One region of the Streptomyces sp. NBC_00005 genome, then DNA from elsewhere that is predicted to be linked to it. Evidence: predicted binding sites of a transcription regulator. Region 1 holds the regulator's gene; each other region holds the start of a gene.
The links. The regulator HrcA, encoded in region 1, represses chaperone genes, less so after heat shock. The targets are predictions, from matches to a motif close to TTNGCACTCNGNNNNNCNGAGTGCNAA.
Positions count from the first base shown of each region.

Region 2: a site for HrcA is predicted at 2,773-2,799, ahead of groL (chaperonin GroEL). Genes of this name have one in related genera too.
Region 3: a site for HrcA is predicted at 2,630-2,656, ahead of groES (co-chaperone GroES). Genes of this name have one in related genera too.

Region 1 covers NZ_CP108316.1:7,141,022-7,148,092, reverse strand. Annotated here, with positions in the region: gene OG303_RS32745 (nitronate monooxygenase) at 1-327, opposite strand, end outside; gene dnaJ (molecular chaperone DnaJ) at 610-1,746, opposite strand; gene hrcA (heat-inducible transcriptional repressor HrcA) at 1,747-2,763, opposite strand; gene OG303_RS32730 (MBL fold metallo-hydrolase) at 2,926-3,654, shown strand; gene OG303_RS32725 (DUF3097 domain-containing protein) at 3,689-4,501, shown strand; gene OG303_RS32720 (Uma2 family endonuclease) at 4,479-5,030, opposite strand; gene hemW (radical SAM family heme chaperone HemW) at 5,099-6,331, opposite strand; gene OG303_RS32710 (SpoIIE family protein phosphatase) at 6,363-7,071, opposite strand, start outside.
Region 2 covers NZ_CP108316.1:5,964,772-5,971,842, reverse strand. Annotated here, with positions in the region: gene OG303_RS27515 (NADH:flavin oxidoreductase) at 1-34, opposite strand, end outside; gene OG303_RS27510 (class I SAM-dependent methyltransferase) at 257-946, shown strand; gene groL (chaperonin GroEL) at 1,023-2,645, opposite strand; gene OG303_RS27500 (cold-shock protein) at 2,972-3,178, opposite strand; gene OG303_RS27495 (ubiquitin-like small modifier protein 1) at 3,630-3,905, opposite strand; gene thrC (threonine synthase) at 4,022-5,305, opposite strand; SAM riboswitch class I at 5,323-5,479, opposite strand; gene OG303_RS27485 (glucosyl-3-phosphoglycerate synthase) at 5,676-6,620, shown strand; gene OG303_RS27480 (trehalose-6-phosphate synthase) at 6,729-7,071, shown strand, end outside.
Region 3 covers NZ_CP108316.1:4,579,760-4,586,830, reverse strand. Annotated here, with positions in the region: gene OG303_RS20895 (THUMP-like domain-containing protein) at 1-725, opposite strand, end outside; gene OG303_RS20890 (polysaccharide deacetylase family protein) at 816-1,745, shown strand; gene OG303_RS20885 (polysaccharide deacetylase family protein) at 1,742-2,557, shown strand; gene groES (co-chaperone GroES) at 2,803-3,111, shown strand; gene groL (chaperonin GroEL) at 3,227-4,852, shown strand; gene OG303_RS20870 (ester cyclase) at 4,914-5,621, opposite strand; gene OG303_RS20865 (SDR family NAD(P)-dependent oxidoreductase) at 5,723-6,496, opposite strand; gene OG303_RS20860 (MOSC domain-containing protein) at 6,593-7,071, opposite strand, start outside.

The sequences.
Region 1 (7,071 bases):
GTCGTCGCGGCCGCTGTCCGGGTCGCCGAGCTCGGTCTCGTACCAGGAGGCCTCGCCGGCCAGCTGGTGGGCGTAGATCTCGATCGCGCCGGGGTCCGCGTATTCGGGCTGCGGCATGAAGAGGTTCACGCCGAAGGGGCGGCTCGTGAGGCTCCGAAGCTGTTTGATCTCCTGGTACATGCCGTCGGCCGTCTTGTACCCGGCGGCGAGGAACCCGAGCCCGCCGGCCTCGGCCACGGCCGCGGCGAGATGCGGCACGGAGACGCCGCCCGCCATGGGGGCCTGCACGATCGGATGAGGGAAGAGATCGGTCAGTGCGGAGGACATGACGGCATGTTGTCACGTCCTCCGAACAAGTCCGAATCGGGTCTTCGGCAAGGCATAGGCCTACGGCACCTCTGGACGCCGGCCAGTATTTTCAGCCCGTCCGGCGTTTGAGGACGAGGCCGTTCAGGCCGAAGCGGGGGTCTGGGGGCGGCAGCCCCCAGCACCACCTCAGCGCCCGTTGAACGCATCCTTCAGCCGCGAGAACAGCCCTTGCTGCCCCGGCTGACTGTGTCTGCCCGGGGGACGACCCCCGGACCCCCGGCAGTCATCGCCCAGCTCGCGTCAGCGACCATTGAAGGCATCCTTCAGCCGCGAGAACAGCCCTTGCTGCCCCGGCTGGAACTGCCCTGTGGGCCGCTCCTCGCCCCGCAGCTTGGCCAGCTCGCGCAGCAGTCGCTCCTGCTCCGGGTCCAGCTTGTTCGGGGTCTGGACCTCGACGTGGACGATGAGGTCGCCGCGGCCGCCGCCGCGCAGATGCGTGACGCCGCGGCCGTGCAGCGGGATCGACTGGCCGGACTGGGTGCCGGGCCGGATGTCGATCTCCTCCATGCCGTCGAGCGTCTCCAGCGGGACCTTGGTGCCGAGGGATGCGGCGGTCATCGGGATGGTGACCGTGCAGTGCAGGTCGTCGCCGCGCCGCTGGAAGGTCGAGTGCGGCAGCTCGTGGATCTCGACGTAGAGGTCACCGGCGGGACCGCCGCCGGGGCCGACCTCGCCCTCGCCCGCGAGCTGGATGCGGGTGCCGTTGTCGACACCGGCCGGGATCTTGACCGTGAGGGTGCGACGGGACCGTACGCGACCGTCACCGGCGCACTCCGGGCACGGCGTGGGAACCACGGTGCCGAAGCCCTGGCACTGCGGGCACGGACGCGAGGTCATGACCTGGCCCAGGAAGGACCGCGTCACCTGCGACACCTCACCGCGACCGCGGCACATGTCACACGTCTGAGCGGTCGTGCCGGGCGCCGCGCCCTCACCGCTGCAGGTGGCGCAGACGATCGCCGTGTCGACCTGGATGTCCTTGGTCGTACCGAAGGCCGCCTCGTCGAGGTCGATCTCCAGCCGGATCATCGCGTCCTGGCCCCTGCGGGTGCGCGAGCGCGGCCCGCGCTGCGACGCCGTACCGAAGAACGCGTCCATGATGTCCGAGAAGTTCCCGAAGCCACCGGCGCCGAAGCCGCCCGCGCCTGCGCCGCCCGCCTGCGAGAGGGGGTCGCCGCCGAGGTCGTAGACCTGCTTCTTCTGCGGGTCCGACAGCACCTCGTAGGCGGCGTTGATCTCCTTGAACCGCTCCTGGGTCTTCGGATCCGGATTGACGTCCGGGTGCAGCTCGCGCGCGAGCCGCCGGAAGGCCTTCTTGATCTCTTCCTGCGACGCGTCGCGGCGCACGCCGAGAACGGCGTAGTAGTCCGTGGCCACTTAGGACTCCGCCAGGATCTGTCCGACGTACCGTGCCACTGCGCGTACCGCTCCCATCGTTCCCGGGTAATCCATGCGGGTCGGTCCGACCACGCCGAGCTTGGCGACTGCCTCGCCGCCCGAACCGTAACCGACCGACACCACAGAAGTGGAGTTGAGTCCCTCATAGGCGTTCTCGTGCCCGATGCGCACCGTCATGCCCGAATCCCCCGCCTCACCAAGCAACTTGAGGAGCACGACCTGCTCCTCCAGCGCCTCCAGGACGGGGCGGATGGTGAGGGGGAAGTCATGTCCGAAGCGGGTCAGATTGGCGGTGCCGCCGATCATCAGCCGCTCCTCGTTCTCCTCGACGAGTGTCTCCAGGAGAGTGGAGAGCACTGTCGAGACCGTACCCCGGTCCTCGAGGTCGAAGCCCTCGGGCAGGTCTTCCACGAGGAGGGGGACGTCCGAGAACCGCCGCCCCGCGACCCGGCTGTTGAGCCGCGCCCGCAGGTCGGCGAGCGAGGCCTCGCCGACCGGCGCCGGGCAGTCGACCATGCGCTGCTCGACCCGGCCGGTGTCCGTGATCAGCACGAGCATCACGCGCGCGGGGGCGAGCGAGAGCAGCTCCACGTGCCGCACGGTCGAGCGGGTCAGGGACGGGTACTGCACGACGGCGACCTGCCGTGTGAGCTGCGCGAGCAGCCGCACGGTACGCGCCACCACGTCGTCGAGATCGACGGCGCCGTCGAGGAAGTTCTGGATGGCCCGCCGCTCGGGCGCCGACATCGGCTTGACGCCGGCGAGCTTGTCGACGAACAGGCGGTACCCCTTGTCGGTCGGGATCCGCCCGGCGCTGGTGTGCGGCTGGGCGATGAACCCCTCGTCCTCCAGGGCGGCCATGTCGTTGCGGACCGTGGCCGGGGACACCCCGAGGTTGTGCCGCTCGGTCAGGGCCTTCGACCCCACCGGCTCCTCGGTGCCGACGTAGTCCTGGACGATGGCGCGCAGTACCTGAAGCCGTCGTTCACTCAGCATCGCGCACACCTCCAGAAGTCGTCCCCCAGGCCCGTCGCCTGGCACTCTGTCCGTCCGAGTGCCAGCGTTCCCCGGCCCAGTGTACGGCGGTGGGGTACGCCCCGGGCAAGGCCGGTCCCGCGACGTCGTGCTGTTCAAGGGTGTCACCGTTAGCGTCGCCGTATGAGGGTGACTTGGGAAGAGTTCGGGTGGGAGCGGGTCGCGGCCGGGGTCGGGCGCTGCCGGCTTCCCGGCTGGGACTGCACTGCGGGGCTGGTCGTCGGCGAGGGCGCGGCGCTGGTGATCGACGCGGGGTCGAGCCTCGCGGAGGGCGCTCGGTTGCGCACCGAGGCACAGGAGATCGCCGGGCACCGTGTGACCCATCTCGCGCTCACGCATCCGCACTTCGACCATGTCTTCGGGGCGGCGGCGTTCACGGGCGCGGAGGTGTACGGCCCGGTGGGGATGGACACGGTGTTCGGCGCCCGGCACGCGCGCGAGGAGCTGCGCGCCGACGCCGTGGGCAACGGTCTGGACGCGCGCGTGGCCGAGGAGGCGGTCGACGCGCTGGCGCCGCCCCGCCATCACGTGACCGGCGAGTGGACCCTCGACCTGGGCGCCGGGCGGCAGGTCCTGCTCGCGAACGTGGGCCCGGGCCACACCGCCCACGACCTCGTCGTCCTGGTCCCCGGCTCCCCGGAGGTCGTCTTCTGCGGCGACCTGGTCGAGGAATCCGGCGAGCCGCAGGCCGGCCCCGACGCCGTACCGTCGCACTGGCCGGCCGCCCTCGACCGGCTCCTGGACCTCGGCGGCGAGGACGCGCTGTACGTGCCCGGTCACGGAGCGGTGGTGGACGCGGGGTTCGTGCGGGCACAGCGGGACGAGCTGGCCGCGCGTTTCGGCGTGTCGTGACCGCCGCCCGGCGGCTTCTCCTATCGTCATCCGAATGCGCCAGTACTCCGCCGACCTGACCCCGCCGTGGAAGAAGCCCAAGCCCGTCCCGGAGGTCCCGGCCGAACCCGGTCTGGTGGTCGAGGAACCCGGCACCGGTTTCTGCGGCGCGGTGATCCGCTGCGAGGCGGGCACGGTGACCCTGGAGGACCGCTTCGGCAAGCACCGTGTCTTCCCGATGGAGCCGCGGGGCTTCCTCCTGGAGGGACGGGTGGTGACGCTCGTCCGCCCGTCCTCGTCCGCTCCGGCACGTCCCACCCGTACGGCATCCGGTTCGGTCGCCGTCCCGGGCGCACGCGCGCGCGTGGCCCGGGCCGGGCGCATCTACGTCGAGGGGCGGCACGACGCGGAGCTGGTCGAGCGGGTGTGGGGCGACGACCTGCGCATCGAGGGCGTGGTCGTGGAGTACCTGGAGGGCGTGGACGACCTGCCGTCGATCGTGGCCGAATTCGCACCGGGGCCGGACGCACGGCTGGGGGTCCTGGTGGACCACCTGGTGCCGGGGTCGAAGGAGTGGCGCATCGCGCAGGCGGTGACGAGCGAGCACGCCTTGGTCGTCGGCCACCCGTACATCGACATCTGGGAGGCGGTGAAGCCGTCGTCACTGGGGATCGCAGGCTGGCCGCGGGTGCCGCACGGGCAGGACTGGAAGACGGGGGTGTGCCGGGCGCTGGGGTGGCCGGAAAACACCGGGGCGGCCTGGCAGGGGATTCTGGGGCGGGTGCGGTCTTACAAGGACCTGGAGCCGGAGTTGCTGGGGCGGGTGGAGGAGTTGATCGACTTCGTCACGACGCCTGGACAGGCCTGAACTCGGCGGTATCGATGCCAGTGTCGAGCACGGGCAGGAGGAGCGTCTCCCCGTATCTCCAGCTGCGCTGACATCGGTAGTCGGCGCGCTCGCCGCTCCCGTACGGCTCGGTGAGTACGAGGCATTCAGCCGCTGCCGGATCGACGATCAGGTACAGCGGTACACCTGCCCCGGCATAGATCGATCGTTTGGTCACGTAGTCGCGGTGTGCACTGGCCGTGGACACGACCTCGGCGAGCATGGTGACCGCCTCGGCCGGTACGAGGCGGCCGGAGTCCGGCCCGGCACCCCGTTCGAGCACCACGATGTCCGGGACGGGCTCACTCGTCTCCCGGTGCATCTCGACGTACTGGCGCTGCAGCCGCTGCCAGCGGCTCCGCGGAACACCATCCTGGACGTCCGTCACCGTGCAGTTGTGCACCAGGTCCGGGGACCTCGTCATAACGACGTCCCCTCGCAAGAGCTCGGCCCTCACGCCCTCGGGGACGTCAAGCGTGCCGAAGAACTCGATCATCTGTCGGTCGTCCATGGCGGCACCCTAAGAACGGGACACACCCCCGCAAGGGCCCACCCGGGGCCAACCACCCCCACGGGTGATCAATCCACCAAGTCCCGCACCACCGCGTCCGCCAACAGCCGCCCCCGCAGCGTCAGCACCGCCCGCCCCTCCTCATACGGCCCGCCCTGCAGCAGTCCCTCCCCCAGCGCCCGCCGAGAAGCCGCCAGCCCCTCCTCCCGCAGCAAGGACAACGGCACCCCCTCCCGCAACCGCAGCTCCAGCAGGATCCGCTCCACCCGGCGGTCCTCCTCCGACAACAGCTCCCGGCCCGCCCCCGGCGACCTCCCCGCCGCCAACGCCCCCGCGTACGCGCCCGGATGCTTCACGTTCCACCAGCGCACCCCGCCCACGTGCGAGTGCGCCCCGGGCCCCGCGCCCCACCAGTCGGCGCCCCGCCAGTACAGCTCGTTGTGCAGGCAGCGGCCCGCCTCGGAGGTGGCCCAGTTCGAGACCTCGTACCAGTCGAAGCCCGCCGCCGACATCACCTCGTCCGCGATCAGGTAGCGGTCCGCGTGGACGTCGTCGTCCGTCATCGGGACCTCGCCGCGGCGGATACGACGAGCGAGCTGCGTGCCCTCCTCGACGATCAGGGCGTAGGCCGAGACGTGGTCGGGGCCCGCGCCGAGCGCCGCCTCCAGGGACGCCCGCCAGTCGTCGTCCGACTCCCCCGGGGTGCCGTAGATCAGGTCCAGGTTGACGTGCTCGAAGCCGGCCGCGCGGGCCTCCGCGACGCACGCCTCGGGGCGGCCCGGCGTGTGCGTGCGGTCCAGGACCTTCAGTACGTGCTGCTTCGCGCTCTGCATGCCGAAGGAGATCCGGTTGAAGCCGCCCTGCCGGAGCGTGGCCAGATACGCCGGGTCCACCGACTCCGGGTTCGCCTCCGTCGTGATCTCCGCGTCGGGCGCGAGAGAGAACTCGTCGCGGATCGCGTGCAGCATGCGTACGAGATCGTCCGCGGCCAGCAGGGTCGGCGTACCGCCGCCGACGAAGACCGTGCGGACCTGGCGCGGGTCGTCGCCCAGGACCTTACGGGCCAGGCGGACCTCGTCGATCAGGGTGTCCGCGTAGTTGTCCCGGGAGGCGAGGACACCGCCCGTGCCGCGCAGTTCGGTGGCCGTGTAGGTGTTGAAGTCGCAGTAGCCGCAGCGGGTCGCGCAGTACGGAACGTGCAGGTAGAAGCCGAGGGGGCGGTCGGCCGAACCGGCGAGCGCGGACGCGGGGAGCGCGCCGTCGTCGGGGACCGGCTCGCCGTCGGGGAGTGCGGAGGGCATGCCCTCCATTGTCCAGCACCCACGGAGATCCCTACTCCGCCTGCAGCACCAGCAGCGCCATGTCGTCCTCCGGCGGCCTCCCGCCGAACTCGTGCACCAGCCTCCGGATGCGCTCCGCGATCAGCTCGGCGCTCAGCCCCGCGCACCCGGTGAGGGCGGTCGAGAGCCCGTCGGCGTCGTCGAACATGCGGGAGCCGTCGCGGCGCTCGGTCACACCGTCCGTGACGCACAGGAGGCTGTCGCCGGGGCGCAGCTCGATGGTCTCGCTGACGTACGTCTCGTCCTCGATGACGCCGAGCAGGGTCTGCGGACGTGCGGCCGTACGGACGTCCCCGTCGGGGCCGAGGACCAGCGGGAGCGGGTGGCCGGCGGAGGCGAGGGTGCAGCGGATGCCGCCGTCGAAGGGGGCCAGTTCGCCGTAGAGGAGGGAGAGGAAGCGGGTCTGCGGGCCGTCGCCGGGGGCGGGCGGTCGCACCAGTGCCCGGGCGGCGGCGTCCGCGGCCTCCGTCGCGTCGTCCAGGAGGAGGCGGTTGAGGCGGTCCAGGACGTCGGCGACGCCGTAGCCCTCGCGCGCGAGGAGGCGCAGCCAGGGTCGGGCCAGGCCGATGACCACGGCGGCCTCGGGACCCTTGCCCTGGACGTCGCCGATGGCGAAGCACCAGCGGCCGTCGCCGGCCGGGAAGAGGTCGTAGAAGTCGCCGCTGGGGCCGCCCTTGTCGCACGGTTCGTAGACGAGGGCG
Region 2 (7,071 bases), 1.2 Mb from region 1:
CGCGGGAAGCGGCCTCGGCGGTGGTGGCGGTCACGCGGGGGAACTCCTCGGGAGACGGAACGGAGGGGAAACCGATCGGTATGTGCATACGCATAAGTACTGCACCTTCAACAACTACCCGCCCCGTCATCGAATTCCCGCAGCTTCCGTACGAGTCCCTGTGACCCCGGCCACGTGCCCTCGCCCCGGAGGAAGTCCGCCGTCCCGAAGGAATTCCGCCATCCCCGGGAAGTCCGCCATCCCCGAAGATGGCCGCATGCCCACACCGCCCCCGCTGCTCACCGCACCCGAGCTGGAACGGTCCGCCGTCGTCGCCAACAACACGATGAACCGCGAGCGCGGCCTCGCCGGAGTGAACAGCTACGCCCGTGAGTTGGGCCTCAGCCCCCTCGCCCACCTCTCGTCGCGCCCCGCCGCCCCCTCCTGGCTGGACCTGTGCAGCGGCGAGGGGCGCGCCCTGCGCGAGGCCGCCGCCGTCCTGCCCGCCGACGCGGTCCTCACCGGCGTCGACCTGGTGGGACCGCTCGTCCCGATACCGGCGCCGCCCGCCGTGGAGGAGATCATCGCCTCCGTCTCGGCCTGGACGCCGACCCGGACGTACGACCTCGTCACCTGCGTGCACGGCCTGCACTACGTCGGTGACCAGCTCGGGCTGCTCGCGCGGGCCGCGTCCTGGCTCGCCCCCGACGGGCTGCTGCTCGCGCACTTCGACCCGGAGTCGGTGCGCCTGGCCGACGGATCGGCCGCCGGGCGGGCGGTCGTGGCGGCGCTGCGGGCGGCCGGGTTCCGGTACAGCGCCCGGCATCACCGGATCGGCCTCGAAGGCGGGCGGGACGTACGGCTGCCGTTCCGGTACCTCGGCGCCGATCCGGGGGCGGGGCCGAACTACACGGGGCAGCCCGCCGTCGGCTCCTACTACTCCCCAGGCCCTGAGACGAACCCGTGAAACGCCCGTGGGCGGCACCCCCTGTCGGAACAGGAAGTGCCGCCCACGGTAAGGACGTTGATCAACCAGAGGTCGATCAGAAGTCCATGTCACCGCCCGGCATGCCGCCACCGGCAGGCGCGGCGGCCTTCTCCGGCTTGTCGGCGATGACGGCCTCGGTGGTGAGGAAGAGCGCGGCGATGGAGGCGGCGTTCTGCAGGGCAGAGCGCGTGACCTTCGCCGGGTCGATGATGCCTTCCTTGACCAGGTCGACGTACTCGCCGGTCGCGGCGTTCAGGCCGTGGCCCGGGGTCAGGTTGCGCACCTTCTCCACCACGACACCGCCCTCGAGGCCGGCGTTGACGGCGATCTGCTTCAGCGGGGCCTCGAGCGCGATGCGCACGGCGTTGGCGCCGGTCGCCTCGTCACCCTCGAGGTCCAGCTTCTCGAAGACGGTGGACGCCTGGATGAGCGCGACGCCACCACCGGCGACGATGCCCTCCTCGACGGCCGCCTTGGCGTTGCGCACGGCGTCCTCGATGCGGTGCTTGCGCTCCTTGAGCTCCACCTCGGTGGCGGCACCGGCCTTGATGACCGCGACACCGCCGGCGAGCTTCGCCAGGCGCTCCTGCAGCTTCTCGCGGTCGTAGTCCGAGTCGCTGTTCTCGATCTCGGCGCGGATCTGGTTGACCCGGCCCTGGACCTGCTCGGAGGAGCCGGCACCGTCGACGATGGTGGTCTCGTCCTTGGTGATGACGACCTTGCGGGCCTTGCCCAGGAGGTCGAGGGAGGTGTTCTCGAGCTTGAGACCGACCTCCTCGGAGATGACCTCGCCACCGGTGAGGATGGCGATGTCGTTCAGCATCGCCTTGCGGCGGTCACCGAAGCCCGGGGCCTTGACCGCGACGGACTTGAAGGTGCCGCGGATCTTGTTGACGACCAGGGTCGACAGGGCCTCGCCCTCGACGTCCTCGGCGATGATCAGCAGCGGCTTGCCCGACTGCATGACCTTCTCGAGGAGCGGGAGCAGGTCCTTGACGGAACCGATCTTGGAGTTGGCGATGAGGATGTACGGGTCGTCGAGCGACGCCTCCATCCGCTCCATGTCGGTGGCGAAGTACGCCGAGATGTAGCCCTTGTCGAAGCGCATACCCTCGGTGAGCTCCAGCTCCAGACCGAAGGTCTGGGACTCCTCGACGGTGATGACGCCTTCCTTGCCGACCTTGTCCATCGCCTCGGCGATGAGCTCGCCGATCTGGGTGTCGGCGGCGGAGATGGAGGCCGTGGAGGCGATCTGCTCCTTGGTCTCGACATCCTTGGCCTGCTCGAGCAGGGCACCGGAGACGGCCTCGACGGCCTTCTCGATACCGCGCTTGAGGGCCATCGGGTTGGCGCCGGCGGCTACGTTGCGCAGGCCTTCCTTGACGAGGGCCTGGGCGAGAACGGTCGCGGTGGTCGTACCGTCACCGGCGACGTCGTCCGTCTTCTTGGCGACTTCCTTGACCAGCTCGGCGCCGATCTTCTCGAACGGGTCCTCGAGCTCGATCTCCTTGGCGATGGAGACACCATCGTTGGTGATCGTGGGGGCGCCCCACTTCTTCTCGAGGACGACGTTGCGGCCCTTGGGGCCGAGCGTCACCTTCACGGCGTCCGCGAGCTGGTTCATGCCGCGCTCGAGGCCGCGCCGCGCCTCCTCGTCGAACGCGATGATCTTGGCCATGTGAAGTGGTCCCTCCAGGACTGGGGGTGATTCCTTCGGACCGCGCCCGCGCCCGCGACGGACGGCTCGCCTGCCTCGTGGTTCCTTGCCCCACCCGGCCTGCGGGCCTCACCGACCCGGTCCTTCGTTGTCACTCTCACCTTCAGAGTGCTAACGCAATGATTAGCACTCGCCCCCTGCGAGTGCAAGCGCCTCCCGGGGACTGGGCGGGTACCTCCCGGGAACCGGGCCAGGCCCTCCGGGCATGCCGAAGGGCCCGCACCCTGGGGCGCGGACCCTTCGATCAAGAAAAGAAGAACGTCGCTGCAGTTAACCCGGCGCGTGCTTCAGCTGGTCGCCAGTCGGACCATGTCCGCCTGCGGCCCCTTCTGGCCTTGCGAGATCTCGAAATCGACCCGCTGACCCTCTTCCAGGGTGCGGTAGCCGTCCATCTGAATCGCACTGTAGTGGACGAAAACATCCGCACCACCGTCGACCGCGATGAAGCCGTACCCCTTCTCCGCGTTGAACCACTTGACGGTGCCCTGAGCCATGCCTAACTCCCCTATTACTGGCCCTTGCACAGATCCACACTTCGCGGATCCGGGTCAGACCTCACCCCCCACGGTTGGGGGCGTGCGCCGGAACGCGTCGACCGCGGCTGAATGTATCTGTCCAACTGCCGTCTGCAACAGGTCAATCGGACGAGAATTCCGGGCAAGACCGGTCGGGAATTTACCGAGAATTCGCCCGAATTCAGGGCAAGTCGGGCCCCACAAAAGGAGCATAAGACGCAAAAGACCTGCACACTTTGGCTACTTCTCATCGCCGGAGAAGTAAGAACTCATATGCATCCGGCATGCGGAATCGAGCAGGTTCCCCAACTGTACCGTGCTCAACCATGCAGAATTGCCCCCTCCGCTTCTCTCACGGAGGGGGCAATTCGGTGAACTCTCGGTAACTGGCGTTACCCACGGTAATAATCGGGGCGTTCGACCTGTTCGGTCAGCCCCCGGCGACGGCCGGGATGATCGAGACGCCCGCACCGTCCGGAGTCGCCGTCTCCAGCCCCTGCTCGAACCGCACGTCGTCGTCGTTCACGTACACGTTGACGAACCGCCGCAGCTTGCCCTGGTCGTCGAGGACGCGGGCCGCGATCCCGGTGTGGTTCTTCTCCAGGTCGGCGATGACGTCGGCCAGTGTCGCCCCTTCGGCGGTGACCTCGGCCTGCCCGCCGGTGTAGGTGCGCAGGATGGTGGGGATGCGGACGGAAACGCTCATGTTCAAGACCTCCGGTCAGGTACAGCGCCCCATCAGGGGCGCGGGGCTGCAATGAATGTGCGGCTGCCGCCGCGTGGGCGCGACCAGCCCCCACCGGCCCGCAGAAGAACTACGACTCAGCCGAGACCAGCGTCCCGGAACGACTCGAGGTTGGGACGAATGGTCGCAGTCAGCCCGGTGTCGGCCACCGCGTCCAACGTCTTCAGCCCATCACCGGTGTTGAGCACGACCGTGGTCAGGGTCGGGTCCAGCAGACCGTTCTCGATCAGCTTCTTCGTCACGCCGACGGTCACCCCGCCGGCGGTCTCCGCGAAGATCCCCTCGGTCCGGGCAAGCAGCCGAATCGCATCCACGACCTGCTCGTCGTTCACGTCCTCCACCGCACCGCCGGTACGGCGAGCGATGTCGAGGACATACGGCCCGTCCGCCGGGTTACCGATCGCCAGCGACTTCGCGATGGTGTTCGGCTTCTGCGGCCGTACGACGTCGTGCCCCGCCTTGTACGCGACGGAAACCGGGCTGCATCCCTCGGCCTGCGCGCCGAAGATCTTGTACGGCTTGTCCTCGACGAGCCCGAGCCTGATCAGTTCCTGCAGACCCTTGTCGATCTTCGTGAGCTGCGAGCCCGAGGCGATCGGCACGACCAGCTGGTCCGGCAGCTGCCAGCCGAGCTGCTCGCAGATCTCGTACGCCAGGGTCTTGGAGCCCTCCGCGTAGTAGGGCCGCAGGTTGACGTTGACGAAGCCCCAGCCCTCGCCGGCCGGGTCGCCGATCAGCTCGGAGCAGAAACGGTTCACGTCGTCGTAGTTGCCCTCGATGCCGACGAGCTCGCCGCCGTAGACCGCGGCCATGACGACCTTGCCCTGCTCCAGGTCGTGCGGGATGAACACGCACGAGCGGAAGCCGGCGCGGGCGGCGGCGGCACCCACCGCGCCGGCGAGGTTGCCGGTGGAGGAGCAGGAGAGGGTGGTGAAGCCGAAAGCACGCGCGGCCTCGATGGCCTGGGCGACGACGCGGTCCTTGAAGGAGTGGGTCGGGTTGCCGGAGTCGTCCTTGACGAAGAGCTTGCCGGCCTCGACGCCGAGCTCGCGGGCCAGGTTGTCGGCCTTGACGAGCTTGGTCCAGCCCGGGTTGATGTTCGGCTTGTCCGCCACGTCCGCCGGGACGGGCAGCAGGGGCGCGTAACGCCAGATGTTCGCGGGACCCGCCTCGATCTGCTTGCGGAGCTCCTCGGTGTCGTAGGCCGAGAACTCGTACGCGATCTCGAGCGGGCCGAAACACTCCTCGCAGGCGAAGACCGGACCGAGGGGTACCCGGTGACCGCACTCGCGGCACGAGAGAGCCGTGGCGGGACCCAGATCGACGGTGTTCGTGGTGCTTGCAACAGTCTGCGCAGCCATGGAGGCGAGGCCCTTTCTCCTCATCTTCCTCACGACGCATCTCGCCGTGAGACGGATTTGGCACCTTCCCTAGCCGGGAGCCTCGCGTGAACGATCAACACTGATCTACGAGAGCCGACTGGAGGGTTGCCGGGGCTTCATCGGGCCGTATCCCTCTGCCCCTCTGGATGAGCGGTATGCGGTTGTTTAACTCGTTGAACACGAGACGACCCCCGACATGCGATGGTCATCAGCGTTGTCCAAGACTGTAACCGAAGGCCAGGACAGTTGAGATAGTCGTCCGAACCGCGAGATGGCTCTGCTCATCGGCTGCCACCGCAGCGGGCGGCAGATCACACTCTCGCTGACAGAACGCAGAGGAGCCGCCTACGTGCTGGAAGAAGTCGAGCGCTGGCTGAGCACCCACTCCTGGTCGGTGACCGATCGCCCGCTGCACAAGATTCTGGCTGCCAAGCAGCGCACGGGACAGTCGGTCAGCGTGGTGCTGCCCGCTCTCAACGAGGAGGAGACGGTCGGCGACATAGTCGCCGTGATCCGTCACGACCTCATGCAGCAGGTCCCACTCGTCGACGAGATCGTCGTCGTCGACTCGGGGTCCACCGACCGCACGTCCGAGGTCGCCGCGGCGGCCGGGGCCAGGGTCGTGCACCGCGATGACATCCTGCCCCGCATCGCGACCGTCCCCGGCAAGGGCGAGGTGCTGTGGCGCTCGCTCCTCGTCGCCAGCGGGGACATCGTCTGCTTCATCGACGCCGACCTGAAGGAGTTCTCCTCCGATTTCGTCTCCGGCATCGTGGGCCCGCTGCTCACCGATCCCGGGATCGATCTGGTCAAGGGCATGTACGACCGCCCGCTCGGCGGCGCCGCGGGCCAGGGCGGCCGGGTCACCGAGCTGATGGCGCGCCCGCTGCTGAACATGCACTGGCCGCAGCTGGCCGGCTTCGTGCAGCCGCTCGGCGGGGAGTACGCGGCCCGCCGCAGCCTGCTGGAACAGCTGCCGTTCCCGGTCGGGTACGGCGTCGAGCTGGGCATGCTGGTCGACGCCCTGCATCTGGTGGGCCTCGACGCGCTCGCCCAGGTGGACGTCGGCGTGCGCAAGCACCGGCACCAGGACGGGCAGGCGCTGGGCCGCATGGCCGCCGCGATCTACCGCACGGCGCAGCTCAGGCTGGCCCGCGGGCATCTCATCCGGCCGTCGCTGACCCAGTTCGAACGGGGCGCGGACGGCTTCGAACCGCGCACCTTCTCCGTGGACACCGAGGAGCGGCCGCCGATGGTGGAGATCGCCGAGTACGCGGCGCGCAAGGTTGCCTGACGGTTGCCCGAGGGAGGCACGTTACGTGCGCTCACGTGCCGTATACGGACCACCCGCGGAGGGCAACCAAACGTTTGAGCGTTTCCGGGCCGGGCTAGGTTGAGGCTTATGGCTTCCACGCACGACGCTGCTCATCAGGTGCTGGTCGCGTCCAACCGCGGCCCGGTTTCGTACGAAGTGCGGGAGGACGGCTCGCTGGCCGCCAAGCGTGGCGGCGGCGGGCTGGTCTCCGGCCTGTCGGCGATCGGGCCGGACGCGGGCGCCCTGTGGGTGTGCTCGGCGCTGTCCGACGGCGACCGGGAGGCGGTCCGGCGCGGGGTCGGCGAGGACGGCGTGCGGATGCTGGACATCCCGGCCGACGTGCACGAGGACGCGTACAACGGCATCGCGAACTCGGTGCTCTGGTTCGTCCACCACATGCTGTACCAGACCCCGCTGGAGCCGGTCTTCG
Region 3 (7,071 bases), 2.6 Mb from region 1:
ACCGCCCCGGGTTCCGTCCCGAACCACAGCACCGCCTCCTTCACATCCCCGCCGTCCGAGATCCACTCGGCCTCGGCCTCGCCGGGCACGGCCTCGTGCGGGATGCCGGGCGCCACCTTCAGCGCGGCGCGCGGCGCCTTGCGAGCGGCCTCGACCGCCCACGACAACGGCGGCGAGTACGCCTCCGGATCGAAGATTCTCCCGCGCCCACCGCGCCGCGCCGGATCGACGAACACGGCGTCATATCCGTCCGTACCCACCCCCATGACGTCCGCCTCCCGCACCTCGATCAGCGCGGCGAGCCCGAGGGCGTCGGCGTTCGCGCGCGCCACGGCGACCGTCAGCGGATCCCGGTCCACGGCGAGCACCCGGATCCCGGCCCGGGCGAGCGCGATGGCATCACCGCCGATCCCGCAGCACAGGTCGGCGAGGGAGGCGACGCCCATCGCCTTCAGCCGCTCGGCCCGGTACGTGGCGACACGCGCCCGCGTCGACTGCTCGACCCCGTTCGGCGTGAAGAACATCCGCTCCGCGTCCTCGGCGCCGAACTTGGCCGCCGCCCGCTGCCGCAGCCGCGCCTGCCCGAGTGCCGCCGACACCAGCTCGGCGGGATGTTCGCGGCGCAGCCGGGTGGCGACGGCGAGCTCGTCGGCCGGAGCCGTGCCGCGCACCGCGTCGAGGAGGGCGCGGCCTTCGGGGGTGAGGAGAGGAGCGAGGTCGTTCACCGGCTCATTGTGGGCCAGTCGGTGGACGGTGTGCCGCCGGCCGCGGTGTCGGGCCGGGATCCGGGCGGTGACCTGCGAGGATCCGGCCCCATGCGAGCAGTCGTACAAAATGACAAGAATCGCGCTTATGGGGCGAAGCGGATCCGCGGCGGAATCGCCGTGCTCGCCCTCGCGGCCGTCGCCTCGGGCTGCGCCCAGCCCGGCGGTTCGCCGGTGCGCCCGGCCTCGGGCCAGCAACCGCTGCAGGCACCCCCCGCCCGCGCCCTCGACTCGTACGCCACGAAGCTGCGCGTGGCGTACGCGGCCCGGGTCGCCGCGGCGAAGCGCTGGGGCCTGGCGAGGGTCCCGCTGACGGCTCCGCCGCCGCCCGCGAAGAAGCCCAGGATCACGGCCCGCGAGGGCTTCGAGGTGGACGGCCAGGAGGAACTGAACCTCCCGCCCGTCTTCACGACCGTCCCCACCCGGCAGAAGGTCGTCTTCCTGACCATCGACGACGGGGCCGAGAAGGACCCGGCGTTCCTGCGGATGATGAGCGACCTGAAGATCCCGTTCACCGCCTTCCTCAGCGGCTTCCTGATCAAGGACGACTACGCCTACTTCAAGAAGATGCAGGACCTGGGCATCGTCCTGAACAACCACACGCTGACCCACCCGTATCTCCCGGGCCTGTCCTACCGGCAGCAGAAGCACGAGATCTGCGGCATGCAGGACGTGATCGAGAAGCACTACGGCAAGCGCCCCACCGTCTTCCGCCCGCCCTTCGGCAACTACAACCAGGACACCCTGCGCGCCGCCAAGTCCTGCGGCATCAAGTACGCGCCCATCTGGGACGAGGAGGTCTTCGTCGACCACTGGGAGTACCGCGAGGACGACCAGGACCTGCACCCCGGCGACATCGTGCTCACTCACTTCCGTGGCCGCAGCGAGTGGAACGGCACGATGGTCGACGACATGCGCCGCTTCCTGAGCAAGGTCACCGCCAAGGGGTACGCGGTGGCCCGCCTGGAGGACTACCTGTGAGGTGGAGGCCCCTGGCGGCCGGCGGGCTGGCGCTCGCCCTGCTCACCGGCTGCGCCCAGTCCGTCGACCCCATCGAACGGCTGGGTGAGAAGGCGGCCCAGCAGGTACGGCCGCACGGACCCGCCGGCGCGGCCGAGCAGCCGTATCGCCGCTGGGGTCTCACGGCCCCGCTGCTCCCCGCCCCGAAGCCTTCCGGTACCTCGCCGGCCCTTGCGGCGGGCCGGGGCCTTCCCCCGGTCGTGTCCCGCATCCCCACCCGGGACAAGGTCGTCTTCCTGACCTACGACGACGGGGCCGAGAAGGATCCGCGGTTCGTCGACATGGTCCGTGAACTGCGCCTGCCGGTCAGCATGTTCCTCACGGACAGCGTCGTCGGACCGGGGTACGGCCACTTCGCCCGGCTCCAGTCCGTCGGCGCGACCATCCAGAACCACACCCTCGACCATCCCGCCCTGCGCGGTCTTCCCTACGCCGGCCAGCGCGCCCAGATCTGCGGCCAGCAGGACAAGCTCAGATCCCGCTTCGGCGGCCACCCCCGCCTCTTCCGTCCGCCCTACGGCACCTACGACACCGCGACCCTGCGAGCGGCCGCCGACTGCGGCATCTCGGCGCTCGTCCTGTGGCGCGCGTCGATCACGGGAGGCGGCGAGCTGACGTACCTGCACGGCGGTCACAGCCTGCGGCCCGGCGACATCGTGGCGGTGGACCCGGACGAGGGCTCGCGGCTGACCCTGCGGGAACGGACGGTGCGACTGCTGCGCCGGGTGCAGGGGGAGGGGCTGCGGGTGGGGCGGCTGGAGGACTACCTGTAGGTGTTTCGGCCCGTACGGCGTTCGAGGACGAGGCCGGTCAGGCCGACGAACCAGGCCGACGCGCCGCAGGGATTGGCACTCCGCTTGACCGAGTGCTAATCGCGGTCATAGTCTCGGGTCTGGCACTCCCCCCTGGAGAGTGCCAACTACGCGACGGGCAGGTCCGGCACCCGCGACGACGGATCCACCTGGTCGCCACCTCAGACAGTTAACCCCGTGAGATCTCCGAAGGGGGAGGTCGGATCGTGACGACCACCAGCTCCAAGGTTGCCATCAAGCCGCTCGAGGACCGCATCGTGGTCCAGCCGCTGGACGCCGAGCAGACCACGGCCTCGGGCCTGGTCATTCCGGACACCGCCAAGGAGAAGCCCCAGGAGGGCGTCGTCCTGGCCGTGGGCCCGGGTCGCTTCGAGAACGGCGAGCGTCTTCCGCTCGACGTGAAGACCGGCGACATCGTGCTGTACAGCAAGTACGGCGGCACCGAGGTGAAGTACAACGGCGAGGAGTACCTCGTCCTCTCGGCTCGCGACGTGCTCGCGATCATCGAGAAGTAATTCACCCCGCTTTTCAGCAGTGAACTGCGCCCCTGGCACCCGCGACGTTATGAAGCCGGGCGTCGGGGGCGCGGTTCGTTACACCCACGTTTTCCGAGAGGGCTGAACCGCTCCCATGGCGAAGATCCTGAAGTTCGACGAGGACGCCCGTCGCGCCCTCGAGCGCGGCGTCAACAAGCTTGCCGACACGGTCAAGGTGACGATCGGCCCCAAGGGCCGCAACGTCGTCATCGACAAGAAGTTCGGTGCCCCCACCATCACCAACGACGGCGTCACCATCGCCCGCGAGGTCGAGGTAGAGGACCCGTACGAGAACCTCGGCGCCCAGCTGGTGAAGGAGGTGGCGACCAAGACCAACGACATCGCGGGTGACGGCACCACCACCGCCACCGTGCTCGCCCAGGCGCTCGTGCGCGAGGGCCTGCGCAACGTCGCCGCGGGTGCCTCCCCGGCCGCCCTGAAGAAGGGCATCGACGCCGCGGTCAAGGCCATCTCCGACGAGCTGCTCGCGACCGCGCGCCCGATCGATGAGAAGTCCGACATCGCGGCCGTCGCCGGTCTGTCCGCTCAGGACAGCCAGGTCGGCGAGCTCATCGCCGAGGCGATGGACAAGGTCGGCAAGGACGGTGTCATCACCGTCGAGGAGTCCAACACCTTCGGTCTGGAGCTGGACTTCACCGAGGGCATGGCCTTCGACAAGGGCTACCTGTCGCCGTACTTCGTGACGGACCAGGAGCGCATGGAGGCCGTCCTCGAGGACCCGTACATCCTCATCAACCAGGGCAAGATCTCCTCCATCCAGGACCTGCTGCCGCTGCTCGAGAAGGTCATCCAGTCGGGTGCCTCCAAGCCGCTGCTGATCATCGCCGAGGACGTCGAGGGCGAGGCCCTGTCGACCCTGGTCGTCAACAAGATCCGCGGCACCTTCAACGCGGTCGCGGTCAAGGCCCCCGGCTTCGGCGACCGCCGCAAGGCGATGCTCCAGGACCTGGCCGTCCTCACCGGCGCCACGGTCATCTCCGAGGAGGTCGGCCTCAAGCTCGACCAGGCCGACCTGGACGTGCTGGGCTCCGCCCGCCGTGTCACGGTCACCAAGGACGACACGACCGTCGTCGACGGTGCCGGCGACTCCGCGGACGTCACGGGCCGCGTCGCCCAGATCAAGGCCGAGATCGAGAACACGGACTCCGACTGGGACCGCGAGAAGCTCCAGGAGCGCCTCGCGAAGCTGGCCGGCGGCGTGTGCGTGATCAAGGTCGGCGCCGCCACCGAGGTGGAGCTGAAGGAGAAGAAGCACCGCCTGGAGGACGCCATCTCCGCGACCCGCGCCGCGGTCGAGGAGGGCATCGTCTCCGGTGGTGGCTCCGCGCTCGTCCACGCCGCCAAGGTGCTCGAGGGCGGCCTCGGCAAGACCGGCGACGAGGCCACCGGTGTCGCCGTCGTCCGCCGCGCGGTCGTCGAGCCGCTGCGCTGGATCGCCGAGAACGCGGGCCTGGAGGGCTACGTCATCACCTCCAAGGTCGCCGAGCTCGAGGCGGGCCAGGGCTTCAACGCCGCCACCGGCGAGTACGGCGACCTGGTCAAGGCCGGCGTCATCGACCCGGTCAAGGTCACCCGCTCCGCCCTGGAGAACGCCGCCTCCATCGCCTCCCTCCTCCTGACGACCGAGACCCTGGTCGTCGAGAAGAAGGAAGAGGAAGAGCCGGCCGCGGCGGGCCACGGTCACGGCCACGCCCACTGATCTCGGTCAGTACGTACGAAGGCCCGGCACCCCTGGGGTGCCGGGCCTTCGCGTTGCCGTCCTACTGTTCCAGCCCCTCCAGCGCACCCAGCTGCGCCATCAGCCCCAGCCGGTCGTACTGCCACCAGCCCTCGACGACCTTCTCGTGCTCGCCGAACCGGTGAATGGTCGTGCCGGTCATGGTGACCCGCTGCCCATTCGACGCAATCCCCATGAACTCGGCCTTCTGGGTCCCGCTCCAGGTCCACCGGGTGCACACCCGGTCCCCCTGCGTGACCTGGTCGTCCACGGTGAACGAGAAGTCGAAGGCGCCGCGCCACATCGCGATCTCGCGCCGCATCGCGTCCATGCCGATGGCGTCCTGCTCGTTGGCGGGATCGTGGTCGTGGTAGTTCTCGGCGATCATGTCGTCGAGCGGGGGCAACTCCCCCTCGGTGCCCAGCGTCTCGAAGAACCGCCGTGAGATGTCCGAGTTCAACTGCTCGTCGCGTACGACGTCCAGATCCGTGAACGTCGGCATCTCGTCGCAGAGCGCGACCATCTCCCGGAAGATCTTGTCGGTCTCGGGCAGCTGGGAGTTCCGCATCGCCTCCTCGTACGACGGGAACTCCACGATCTCGATGAAGTGCGACGCGTCCGACCGGTCCTTCCCGATCACACTGTGCGTCGCGGTCCGCTTCCCCTTGGTCTGTTCGACCCACGTGTCCATCAGCTGGTTCATGTCGTCGAACCGGCTGGTCCTGCAGTCGATGATCTGAACGAAGGTCATGGTGTGCCTCCGGCCCCCCTGGGTCCGGTTGAACAGCACCATTCTCCCACCAGGACCCCCGGAGCCCCTCGCGAAGAGGCGGCACAGAGGCCGCAGAGGGGCTACTGCGGCCCGTACTTCCGCCCGGTCCGCGAGGAAATCCCGCCCATGAGACCCCGGGGCGTCACCTTCACGATCCCCATCAGCGCCTTGTACCGCGGATCCGGAATGGACAGCGACTTCCCGCGCGCGAGATCCCCCAGCGCGGCCGCCACCAGCTTGTCCGCGTCCAGCCACATCCAGCCGGGGATGTTGTCCGTCCCCATCCCCGCCCGCTGATGGAACTCTGTCCGCACGAACCCCGGGCACAGTGCCATCAGCCGCACCCCGCTGCCCGCCAGATCCTTCGCGGCCCCCTGCGTGAACTGCACGACCCACGCCTTGGAGGCGCCGTACGTGCCGCGCGGCACGAAGGCGGCGACGGATGCGACGTTGACGACCCCGCCGCGACCACGCTCCCGCATCGCCTCGGTCGCTGCCGCCGTGAGCCGCAGCACCGCCTCGCAGTGGACCTTGAGCATCTGCAGCTCGTCCGCCATCGACACGTCGAGGAAGCGGCCCTTGTTGCCGAAGCCGGCGTTGTTGATCAGCAGGTCGACCGGATTCTTGCGGTCGGCCAGGCGGGTGGCCACGGCCTCGATGCCGTCGTCCGTGGCGAGGTCGGCGGTGAGAACCTCCGCCTCGATACCGTGCCGGTCGTGCAGTTCGGTCGCCTGGTCCCGCAACCGCTTGGTGTCGCGGGCGACGAGCACCAGGTTGTGTCCGTCGGCCGCCAGCCGCCGCGCGAACGCGGCGCCGATGCCCGCGGTCGATCCCGTAATCAAAGCCGTTGTCATGGCCCAAGGGTAGTTACCCGGACTGTGGGAATCCGATCTCTGCACATGCTCCGACGCTGGTGAAGCATCCGAGGAGAGACTGGATCTGACGATTCGTCAGGAACCGTATTTCGCCACATACGTACGCGCCGCCTCCCGTCCGTCCGGATGCAGCGCCTCCCCGGCCGCCAGCAGCCGCGGCAGCAGCTCCCGCTCCGTCGTCACGGCCCGGAACTGCAGCGCCACCGTCACGTCGTGGTCCGGCCGGTGCACGATCTCGACGCAGTCGCCGGCGCGGATCGCGCCCGGCTCGATCACCCGCAGATACGCACCCGGAGCACCCTTCTGCGTGAACCGCTTCACCCACCGCTTCTCACCCAGATGGCCCTGGAAGGTGAGACAGGGGATCCGGCCGGAGGTGACCTCCAGGACGACTTCCGGTCCGACCCGCCAGCGCTCGCCGATCAATGCGCCGGAGACGTCGAGCCCTTCGGTGGTGAGGTTCTCGCCGAACGAGCCGTTGCGCAGCGGGCGCCCCAACTCGTGCTCCCAGTCGTCGAGATCCTCGCGCGCGACGGCGTACACGGCCTGGTCGT